DNA from 4 places in the Martelella mediterranea DSM 17316 genome. Region 3 is predicted to be linked to each of the others. Evidence: riboswitches for the same ligand, from Rfam matches in the RefSeq annotation. Region 3 holds a riboswitch; each other region holds the start of a gene.
What was found. Region 3 has a riboswitch for thiamine pyrophosphate ahead of thiM (hydroxyethylthiazole kinase). Riboswitches for the same ligand answer to the same signal wherever they lie in the genome.
Positions count from the first base shown of each region.

Region 1: it holds a riboswitch for thiamine pyrophosphate, as region 3 does, so the genes downstream of both, Mame_RS20695 (TRAP transporter large permease) here and thiM (hydroxyethylthiazole kinase) in region 3, are expected to answer to the same signal.
Region 2: it holds a riboswitch for thiamine pyrophosphate, as region 3 does, so the genes downstream of both, Mame_RS21470 (ABC transporter permease) here and thiM (hydroxyethylthiazole kinase) in region 3, are expected to answer to the same signal.
Region 4: it holds a riboswitch for thiamine pyrophosphate, as region 3 does, so the genes downstream of both, thiC (phosphomethylpyrimidine synthase ThiC) here and thiM (hydroxyethylthiazole kinase) in region 3, are expected to answer to the same signal.

Region 1 is NZ_CP020330.1:4,433,034-4,435,230, reverse strand. It holds gene Mame_RS20700 (lytic murein transglycosylase) at 1-443, shown strand, start outside; TPP riboswitch at 542-644, shown strand; gene Mame_RS20695 (TRAP transporter large permease) at 810-2,197, shown strand, end outside.
Region 2 is NZ_CP020330.1:4,611,386-4,613,582, forward strand. It holds gene Mame_RS21465 (sugar porter family MFS transporter) at 1-802, opposite strand, end outside; TPP riboswitch at 1,017-1,118, shown strand; gene Mame_RS21470 (ABC transporter permease) at 1,185-1,940, shown strand; gene Mame_RS21475 (ABC transporter substrate-binding protein) at 1,971-2,197, shown strand, end outside.
Region 3 is NZ_CP020330.1:2,518,157-2,520,353, reverse strand. It holds gene Mame_RS11770 (CoA-acylating methylmalonate-semialdehyde dehydrogenase) at 1-1,153, shown strand, start outside; TPP riboswitch at 1,204-1,298, shown strand; gene thiM (hydroxyethylthiazole kinase) at 1,350-2,144, shown strand; gene thiE (thiamine phosphate synthase) at 2,135-2,197, shown strand, end outside.
Region 4 is NZ_CP020330.1:105,325-107,521, reverse strand. It holds gene Mame_RS00520 (glycine betaine ABC transporter substrate-binding protein) at 1-808, shown strand, start outside; TPP riboswitch at 916-1,045, shown strand; gene thiC (phosphomethylpyrimidine synthase ThiC) at 1,144-2,197, shown strand, end outside.

The sequences.
Region 1 (2,197 bases), 1.9 Mb from region 3:
CCAGCACCGCGAACTATCTTGCCCGCTCGGGATGGCGAAAAGGTCAGCCCTGGGGCGGCGAGGAGGGCTCGCCCGGCGCTGCCATCGACGGCACCAGGATACAGCCGCAGGCGGGCGGTCCGGTCTTCGTCGTCGGGCACAATTTCAACGTCATCAAGCGCTACAATAATTCCACCAATTACGCGCTGGGTGTGGGATATCTCGCAGACCGGATCGCGGGCGCTGGCCCACTCAGGGGCAGTTTTCCCGATGACAATTACGGCTTCAGCGCCGACCAGCGCAAGGAATTGCAGTCGCGGCTTTCGGCGGCGGGCTACGATGCCGGCACCATCGACGGCGTGTTCGGCGACCAGACCCGCGCGGCGATCGCCGCCTATCAGCGGCAGAACGGGCTGAATGTCACGGGCGAACCGTCGATGGCTCTGCTGCAAAGGCTTCGGTAAAACCCGTCGGTGGAACGCTCGCAAGTTTTCTTGCGTTGCCGCCAGACGCTACGTTTCCGGCCTGCCATTGACACAGGCCCAAAAGCCGGACAAAACCTGACTATTCCGAGGGGTGCATCCTGCGATGCTGAGACGGCGGTGAGCCGGACCCTTGAACCTGATCCGGGTCATGCCGGCGTAGGAACGGAAAATCTGGCCGCTCTGCCATAACCTTTCTCTTCTCCGCCGGTCTCCGTGATTGCAACATCCTGGGGATCGCATCATGAAGCCTTGCCTTCCAATACCATGCGCGGGCCGCCGATGGTTCAGCCGTCCGAACGGATGTTTAGAGACAGGCGCCGCCTGCGAACGGCATCGTCCGTACCCATGACGGCGATCCGCAGCACCGCCGGACGGTTTGCGGACGCGCTGGAGACGGCGCTCGGCATGCTCGCCGCCGTTATTCTGATGGCGATGCTCGCCCTTGTCGTGGCGGGCGTCGTGCTGCGCTATGTCTTCCACACCGGCGTCGTCGGCATGGAGGATCTGGGAATCTGGCTGAATATCGCGCTGATCTCGGCCGGCCTGCCGCTCACCCTCTCCGGACCGCTGTCAATGCGGCTCGACGGCCTTGTGAGGCTGCTCCCCGATCGGGCATCCAGCGTGCTCGCTGCCGTGGCCGACGGCTTCAGCGTCGTCGCGGGCTTGATCCTGTGCCTTGGCGGACGTGAGGCGATCGCGTTGCTCGGCGGAATGTCGCCAACGCTTGGGCTTCCGGAATGGGTGCGCTTCGCCTTTCCGGTGGCGGGCGGGCTGGGTCTGCTCGTGTTGCTCTGCCTGCGCCGCCTGGAGCGCTCGAGCGGCGCGCGGCTGATCTTCGGCTTCGCGCTCGGCGGGTTTGTTTACTGGGCGGTTGGCCGGTTTGCGATCAATATCGCGCTGCCGGCGAGCCTGCCGCTCGCGCTTGCCGCCGCGCTCGGCCTCGTTGCCGGCGCGCCGCTCGCCCATGTTTTTCTGGCATCGTCCTACGGCGCGATTGCCTTCGGCGCGTTGCAGACGGAGCAGGCGATCATCGCCAATACGGTGGCCGGCATGTCGAAATTCCTGCTGCTGGCGATCCCGTTCTTTCTCCTTGCGGGCGCGTTTCTGAAGCTCTCGGGCGCGGCCGGCAAGCTCGTGCAGTTCGCGGCCTCGCTCGTTGGCCATTATCGCGGCGGGCTGGCGCAGACGACGCTTTTGACAGGGGTTCTGTTTTCCGGCGCGTCCGGTTCCTCCGTCGCCAATGCCGCCTTTGCCGCCTCGACCTTCCACCCCGAACTGGTGCGCCATGGCTATCCGCCCGCCCGCGCCGGCGCGCTTGTCGCCGCGTCCTCGGTTCTCGACAACGTCATCCCGCCGTCGATCGCCTTTCTCATCCTGGCGACGGCGACCAATCTCTCCGTCGGCGCGTTGCTTGTCGGCGGGCTGTTTGCCGGCCTGCTGATGGCGGTTTGTCTCGCCGTCGCGATAAGGCTTGCGATGGGGACCGCGAGCGGCGCGCCGCCGGCTTCGGCGGAAACGCGCAGGCGTGCCGGGATCGCGGCCCTGCCAGCCTTCGTCCTCGGTCTGATCGTGGTGTTCGGCATTCGCCTGGGCATTGTCACGACGACCGAGGCGGCGGGGCTTGCGGCGCTCTACACGCTGATCCTGGCAGCAACGTCCCGCCGTTCCGGTTCCAGCATTGTCGCCGCCTTCCGCCAGTCGGCGGCAGAGGCGGCGGCGATCGGCCTGCTGAT
Region 2 (2,197 bases), 2.1 Mb from region 3:
AGATTTCCGGGGCGTAATAGATGATCGCGTTGATGCCGGAAAGCTGCTGCAGCACGAACACGATCATGGCGAAGCTCGTCACCGGCAGGATGCCGCGCTTCAGGAAGGTGCTCCACGCCGGGGTCGCCTCCTCGTCCTTGGCGCTTTCCTGGATCTCGGCGATGATCTCATCGACCTCGGCGGGCGAAGATTCCGGCTGCAGTTTCGCGATGATATCGCGCGCCTTGTCGGCATTGGAATTGAGCGTCAGCCAGCGCGGCGTTTCCGGCGACAGCAGGATGCCGATCAGCGCCACGATCGACGGGAACACGCCGACGCCGATCATCCAGCGCCAGTCGCCCGAACCGCCAAAGGCCGCGTCCGACATGTAGGAGACCATGATGCCGATGGTGATCATCAACTGGAAGGCGGAGACGATGGTGCCGCGAATGCGCGCCGGCGCGACTTCCGCCAGAAACATCGGCGCGGTCATCGCCGAGGCGCCAATGCCGACGCCGATCAACAGGCGGGCAAGGGTCAGCACATACTGGTTGAAGGCGAGCGCGGAAATCAGCGAGCCGACCAGAAAGATCAGCGCGCCGAGAATCAGCATCGGCTTGCGCCCGTAGCGGTCGGTGGTGACCATGGCAAGCAGCGTGCCCGCCACCGCGCCGAGCGGCACGGCCGAGGTGATCACCCCCTCCATGAAGGCCGAAACCGTGAAATCCTGCTTGATGAACGGCAGAGCCCCGGAAATCACGCCCTGGTCGAAACCGAAGAGCATGCCGAACAGCGCTGCCACAATGACGATGGCGATGAGCATGGGTTTTCCTCCGCTTGGACGGCCGCTGCCGCCTTCCCCTCTTATGACCCTTTTTATGAACCGCCGCTGAAAACCGCAAACGGCCTTATACCAAAAGTTGAAAGTCGAAACGGCACCCGTTGTCAAATCCTTTTGGACCTTAGCGTTTATATTAGCGGCGTTCCCGACTTCGCCGCCGAGCCCCTTGACCGACGCACGATCGCGCGGCATAGAGGACGCATCCGAGGGGTGTGTCCGTGACACTGAGATGGCCGATGGCCGAACCCTTGAACCTGATCCGGGTTATGCCGGCGTAGGAACGGAGTTTGGTCTTGAGCGACACGCCCAGAAAATCAGCCTCTATTGACGCCTCCGCTGCCCGGTTCTGCCGGGGAGAGCGGGATTGAAGCGCACCCTTTCGGCGACACTCACCTTTTGCGCGATCGTGTCCGGGCTTCTTGTGCTCTGGCAGGCGATCATCGTTTTCGGCGAGCTGCCGCGCTATATCCTGCCGCCGCCGCTTGCCGTGCTGGCGAAGTTCCAGACCGCCCACGCGATGCTGCTAGAAGAGGCGCTGGTGACGCTCAGGGAAATCCTGGCGGGTTTTGCCATGGGCGCGGTCTTCGGCGCGGCGGCGGCGATTTTCATTGCCGCCTTTCCCCGCATCGGCCGTTTCATCTGGCCCGTTCTGGTGGTGCTGCAATCCTTTCCGGTCTTCGTGATCGCGCCGATGCTGGTGCTCTGGTTTGGCTTCGGCATCGCCTCCAAGGTGGTGATGACGACCATCATCGTGTTCTTCCCCGTCGCCTCCAGTTTTGCCGACGGGCTGAGGCGCACCGACCCGGAGATCGTGGCCGCGGCCCTGCTCGATGGCGCGGGGCATTTCGAGATGTTGCGCCACATCCGCCTGCCCCTGGCAATGCCGCATCTGTTTTCCGGCCTCAGGATCGCGGCCCCGCTCGCGCCGCTCGGCGCGGTGGTGGGCGAATGGGTGGGGTCAGCCGGCGGGCTCGGCTTTCTCATGGTCCAGGCCAATGCCCGCATGCAGAGCGAGACCGTGTTCGCCGCCATGCTGATCCTCGCGCTCGAGGCCGTGCTTTTTCGAAAGGCGGTGGATCTCGCCGCCCCCTTCTTCACCCGCTGGTCGCATGAGGATTGAGCGACCGGCGCAACCGAACAGGAGAATGACATGCTGAAGAAACTCGCATTCGCCGCCGCTCTCGCCCTGGCTCCCGGGCTGGCGAGCGCCGCCGATAAGCTCGACGTGATCCTCGAATGGTATGTAAACCCCGACCACGCGCCGCTGGTGATCGCCGCCGAAAACGGCTATTTCGCCGATGAGGGGCTCGACGTGGAACTGGTGCCGCCATCCGACCCGTCGATGGTGCCGCGCATGGTGGCGACCGGCAAGGTTGA
Region 3 (2,197 bases):
CCCGCAGCTTCTGAAGAGCGAATACACCGAAAATGTCGGCACCGGCGTCGACAGCTACGCGATACGCCAGCCGCTCGGCGTCGTCGCCGGCATCACGCCGTTCAACTTCCCGGCCATGGTGCCGATGTGGATGTTCCCGATCGCGCTGGCCGCCGGCAACTGCTTCGTGCTGAAGCCGTCCGAACGCGACCCCTCCGCCTCGCTGCTGATTGCCGCATGGCTGAAGGAAGCGGGCCTGCCGGATGGCGTGTTCAACGTCGTCCAGGGCGACAAGGAAGCCGTCGACGCGCTTTTGAACGACCCGGATATCGAGGCCGTCTCCTTCGTCGGCTCGACCCCCATCGCGCGCTACATCTACACCACCGCGACCGCCAACGGCAAACGTTGCCAGGCGCTCGGCGGCGCGAAGAACCACATGATCGTGATGCCCGATGCCGACATGGACCAGGCCGCCGACGCGCTGATGGGCGCGGCCTTCGGCTCCGCCGGCGAGCGCTGCATGGCGATTTCGGTGGCGGTGCCCGTGGGCGACGAGACCGCCGACCGGTTGATCGACAAGCTGAAGCCGCGCATTGCCGCCCTCAAGGTCGGCCCCGGCACCGATCCGGAAGCCGATATGGGCCCGCTGGTGACGGCCGCTGCGTTTGAACGCGTCACCGGCTACATCGATTCGGGCGTGGAAGAAGGCGCCGAACTGGTGGTCGACGGTCGCGGCCTGAAGCTGCAGGGTTACGAGAACGGCTATTTCGTCGGCGCGACCCTGTTCGACAAGGTGACGACCGACATGAAGATCTACAAGGAAGAGATTTTCGGCCCGGTTCTCTCGGTTGCCCGCGCCAAGAGCTATGACGAGGCCGCCCAGTGGATCAACGACCACGAGTTCGGCAACGGCACCGCGATCTTCACCCGCGACGGCGATGCCGCCCGCGAATTCGCCCACAAGATCAAGGTCGGCATGGTCGGCGTCAATGTGCCGATCCCGGTTCCGATGGCGTTCCACTCCTTCGGCGGCTGGAAAGCCTCGCTGTTCGGCGACCACCACATGCATGGCCCGGAAGGCGTGCGCTTCTACACCCGCCTGAAGACCATCACCCAGCGCTGGCCCAAGGGCATCCGCGCCGGCGCCGAATTCTCGATGCCGACGATGAAGTAAATACCGCGCCGCCCCTTACCGGGCGGCGTTTTTCTGCTATATAGCGGCCACAAGAGCGACAGGGGCGTCCGCGACAGCGGGCTGAGATGAACCCTTGGAACCTGATCCGGATCATACCGGCGGAGGGAGTCACTCGGGTTCGCGAGCTTCGTCCCTCCGGCCCGTCTGGTTTCTCCGCCCAGCAAGGAGGACGCCGATGGCCGACATCGCCCCCATTCTTCAGAAAATGCGCGCAGACGCGCCGCTTGTGCAATGCATCACCAATTATGTGGCGATGAATATCGCGGCCAATGTGCTGCTCGCCGCCGGCGCTTCTCCGGCGATGGTTCATGCGAAAGAGGAAGCCGGCGAATTTGCCGGCATTGCCTCGGCGGTCACCATCAATATCGGCACGCTTTCACCCGACTGGCTTGCCGGCATGAAGGCAGCGGCCGAGACGGCCAACCGCAACCGGACGCCCTGGGTGCTGGACCCCGTCGCCCATTTCGCCACCGGCTTCCGAGCCAGGGCAGCCCTTGAGCTGCTTGATCTCGGGCCCACGATCCTGCGCGGCAATGCTTCCGAAATCCTCGCCTTCTCCGGCGCCACCAGCGCCGGCAAGGGCGTCGATGCCGGCGACAGCGTGGCGGCCGCCGAAGAGACCGCGAAGACGCTTGCCCGAGAGCGCAACATGGTGGTGGCGGTCACCGGCGAACGCGACTTCGTGACCGATGGCACGCGCAGCGCCCGCATCGGCGGCGGATCGCCGCTGATGCCGCGGGTGACGGCGCTCGGTTGCGCGTTGACGGCGCTGGTCGGCGGTTATGCCGGCGCATGGCGTGCGGATGCCTTCGAGGCAACCGTCGCGGCGCTTGCCCATTACGGCGTGGCCGGCAGCCGCGCGCATGTGCGGGCCGATGGTCCCGGCTCGTTCCAGGCCCATTTCCTCGATGCGCTCGCTGCCGTCACGCCCCAAGCCCTTGCCAGCGAAGCGGAGATCGAATGGCCATGAAGTTCGACCTTTCCCTTTATCTCGTTCTCGATCCCGAGCTTTGCGGCGATTAC
Region 4 (2,197 bases), 2.3 Mb from region 3:
AGCGAGGCTGGCGCTGACGCCGGCGCTCTCCGGCTTCAGCCTGACCGATGGCCGCGTGATCCGTGATGAGCGTGTCGAGGCGATCGCCGCCATCGGCTCGACCTTCCTGCATGTGTTGACGCGCTCCGATGACCGCGCATTGCCGGAAGGAACGCTGACGATTGCGACGGGACCGGTGGGGTCGGCCTCGCATACGCTCGCGCTGGCCGTCGCCCACAACAGCAACCGAGACATCAGCGTCATGCCGCTGGATGTCTTTGGCGCACAGGCCGCGTCAGCGGTATTGCGCGATGGCGATGCCGACCTGGCTTTGATCTTTGCCGCAAGAGGCCGTCAGGATCTGGTCGATCTTTTCGCGCGGTCGGACGATGTCACCCTTGCCGATGTTGCCGGCTGGTGGACCAATGCCGACCGTCTTTCCATGCCGGTCATGCGCGAGGCGCAGATCGCCGCGGGCACATATCCGGGCATTGACGAGACCGTCGAAACGCTTTCCACGCAAATGATCCTGTTCGGACCCGCCACATCCGACCGGTTCTTGATCGGCCAGCAGGGTCCCAATGCGTTCTTCGACGAGCCGCGACCGCTGCAGGATAAAAGCGTGGCAGCCATAAACCGGAATCTCGGCCTCCACGCAGCGGTCGACCCGCACCTGCGCCGCGCTGCCGCGCTGACGCCGGAAGTCAATATCCTTGACGACCGGATCAATCCCTATCCCGGTCGCGCGATCCTGATGATCGCGATCTTCGGGTATCTCATATGGGCGGGCTGGCTCTTCGTCAGGCCAGAACGGGAAACGACCGACTGATCACAATCCGGAAACGAAAGTCTGCGGTCTTCAGTTTCGAGGAAGCGAACATCTCGGCAATCGCCTGTCCGGCGGTTGACAAAGCGCGGCGCGGGCCGCAATCTTGGCGCATTCACCCGGGGGGTCCCGACAAGGGGCTGAGATTCTGATGGCCGGACCGGCAGGTCCGTGCAGCGCAGTGACCCGATGAACCTGATCCAGTTCATACTGGCGTAGGGATGGTGTTCGGGCCGCGCGTCTCCGGCGGAGACTTTTATGGCGTGTTTCACGCGGCCAATCTCCATTCATTACCGGGAACTGGGTCTCCACGCTTCGAGCACTGGAGGCTCCGACCAATGAAAGACCTTTTCCCAACCGTCACCACGGGTCCGCTGCCCGCCTCGCGCCGCGTCTGGCACCGGGGGGCGTTTCACGCCGATATCCGCGTGCCGATGCGCGCGATCGATGTGCATCCGACAGCAGGCGAACTGCCTGTCACCGTCTATGACAGTTCCGGCCCCTATACCGACCCGCAAGCCGAGATCGCCATTGAACGCGGCCTGCCGCGCCTGCGAGAGGCCTGGATTGCCGCGCGCGGCGACACCGAGCAATATGACGGCCGCCATGTGAAGCCTGCGGACAATGGTTTCGCCGAGGGCAAGCGGCTGGTGCCGGAATTCCCGGTGCGGCACGAACCGAAACGCGCGAAGAACGGCCGCGCCGTTACCCAGATGGCCTATGCCCGCGCCGGTGTTGTGACCCCGGAAATGGAGTTTGTCGCCATCCGCGAAAATCTCGGACGGCAGGCGGCAAGGCAGGCAATGGAACGGGACGGCGAAGCCTTCGGCGCCGAAATCCCCGATTTCATCACACCTGAATTCGTGCGCGACGAGGTTGCAAAGGGCAGGGCGATCATCCCCGCCAACATCAATCACCCGGAACTGGAGCCGATGGCGATCGGCCGGAATTTTCTCGTCAAGATCAATGCCAATATCGGCAATTCGGCGGTGACCTCCTCGATGGCCGAGGAAGTGGAAAAGATGGTCTGGGCGATCCGCTGGGGCGCCGATACGGTGATGGATCTTTCCACCGGCCGCAACATCCACAATATCCGCGACTGGATCATCCGCAACGCGCCGGTTCCGATCGGGACGGTGCCGCTCTATCAGGCGCTGGAGAAGGTCGGGGGCATCGCCGAGGACCTGACATGGGAGGTGTTTCGCGACACGCTGATCGAGCAGGCAGAGCAGGGGGTGGATTATTTCACCATCCATGCCGGCGTGCGGCTGCACATGATCCCGATGACGGTGAACCGTGTCACCGGCATTGTATCGCGCGGCGGCTCGATCATGGCCAAATGGTGCCTGCATCATCACCGCGAGAGCTTCCTCTACGAGCATTTTGACGAGA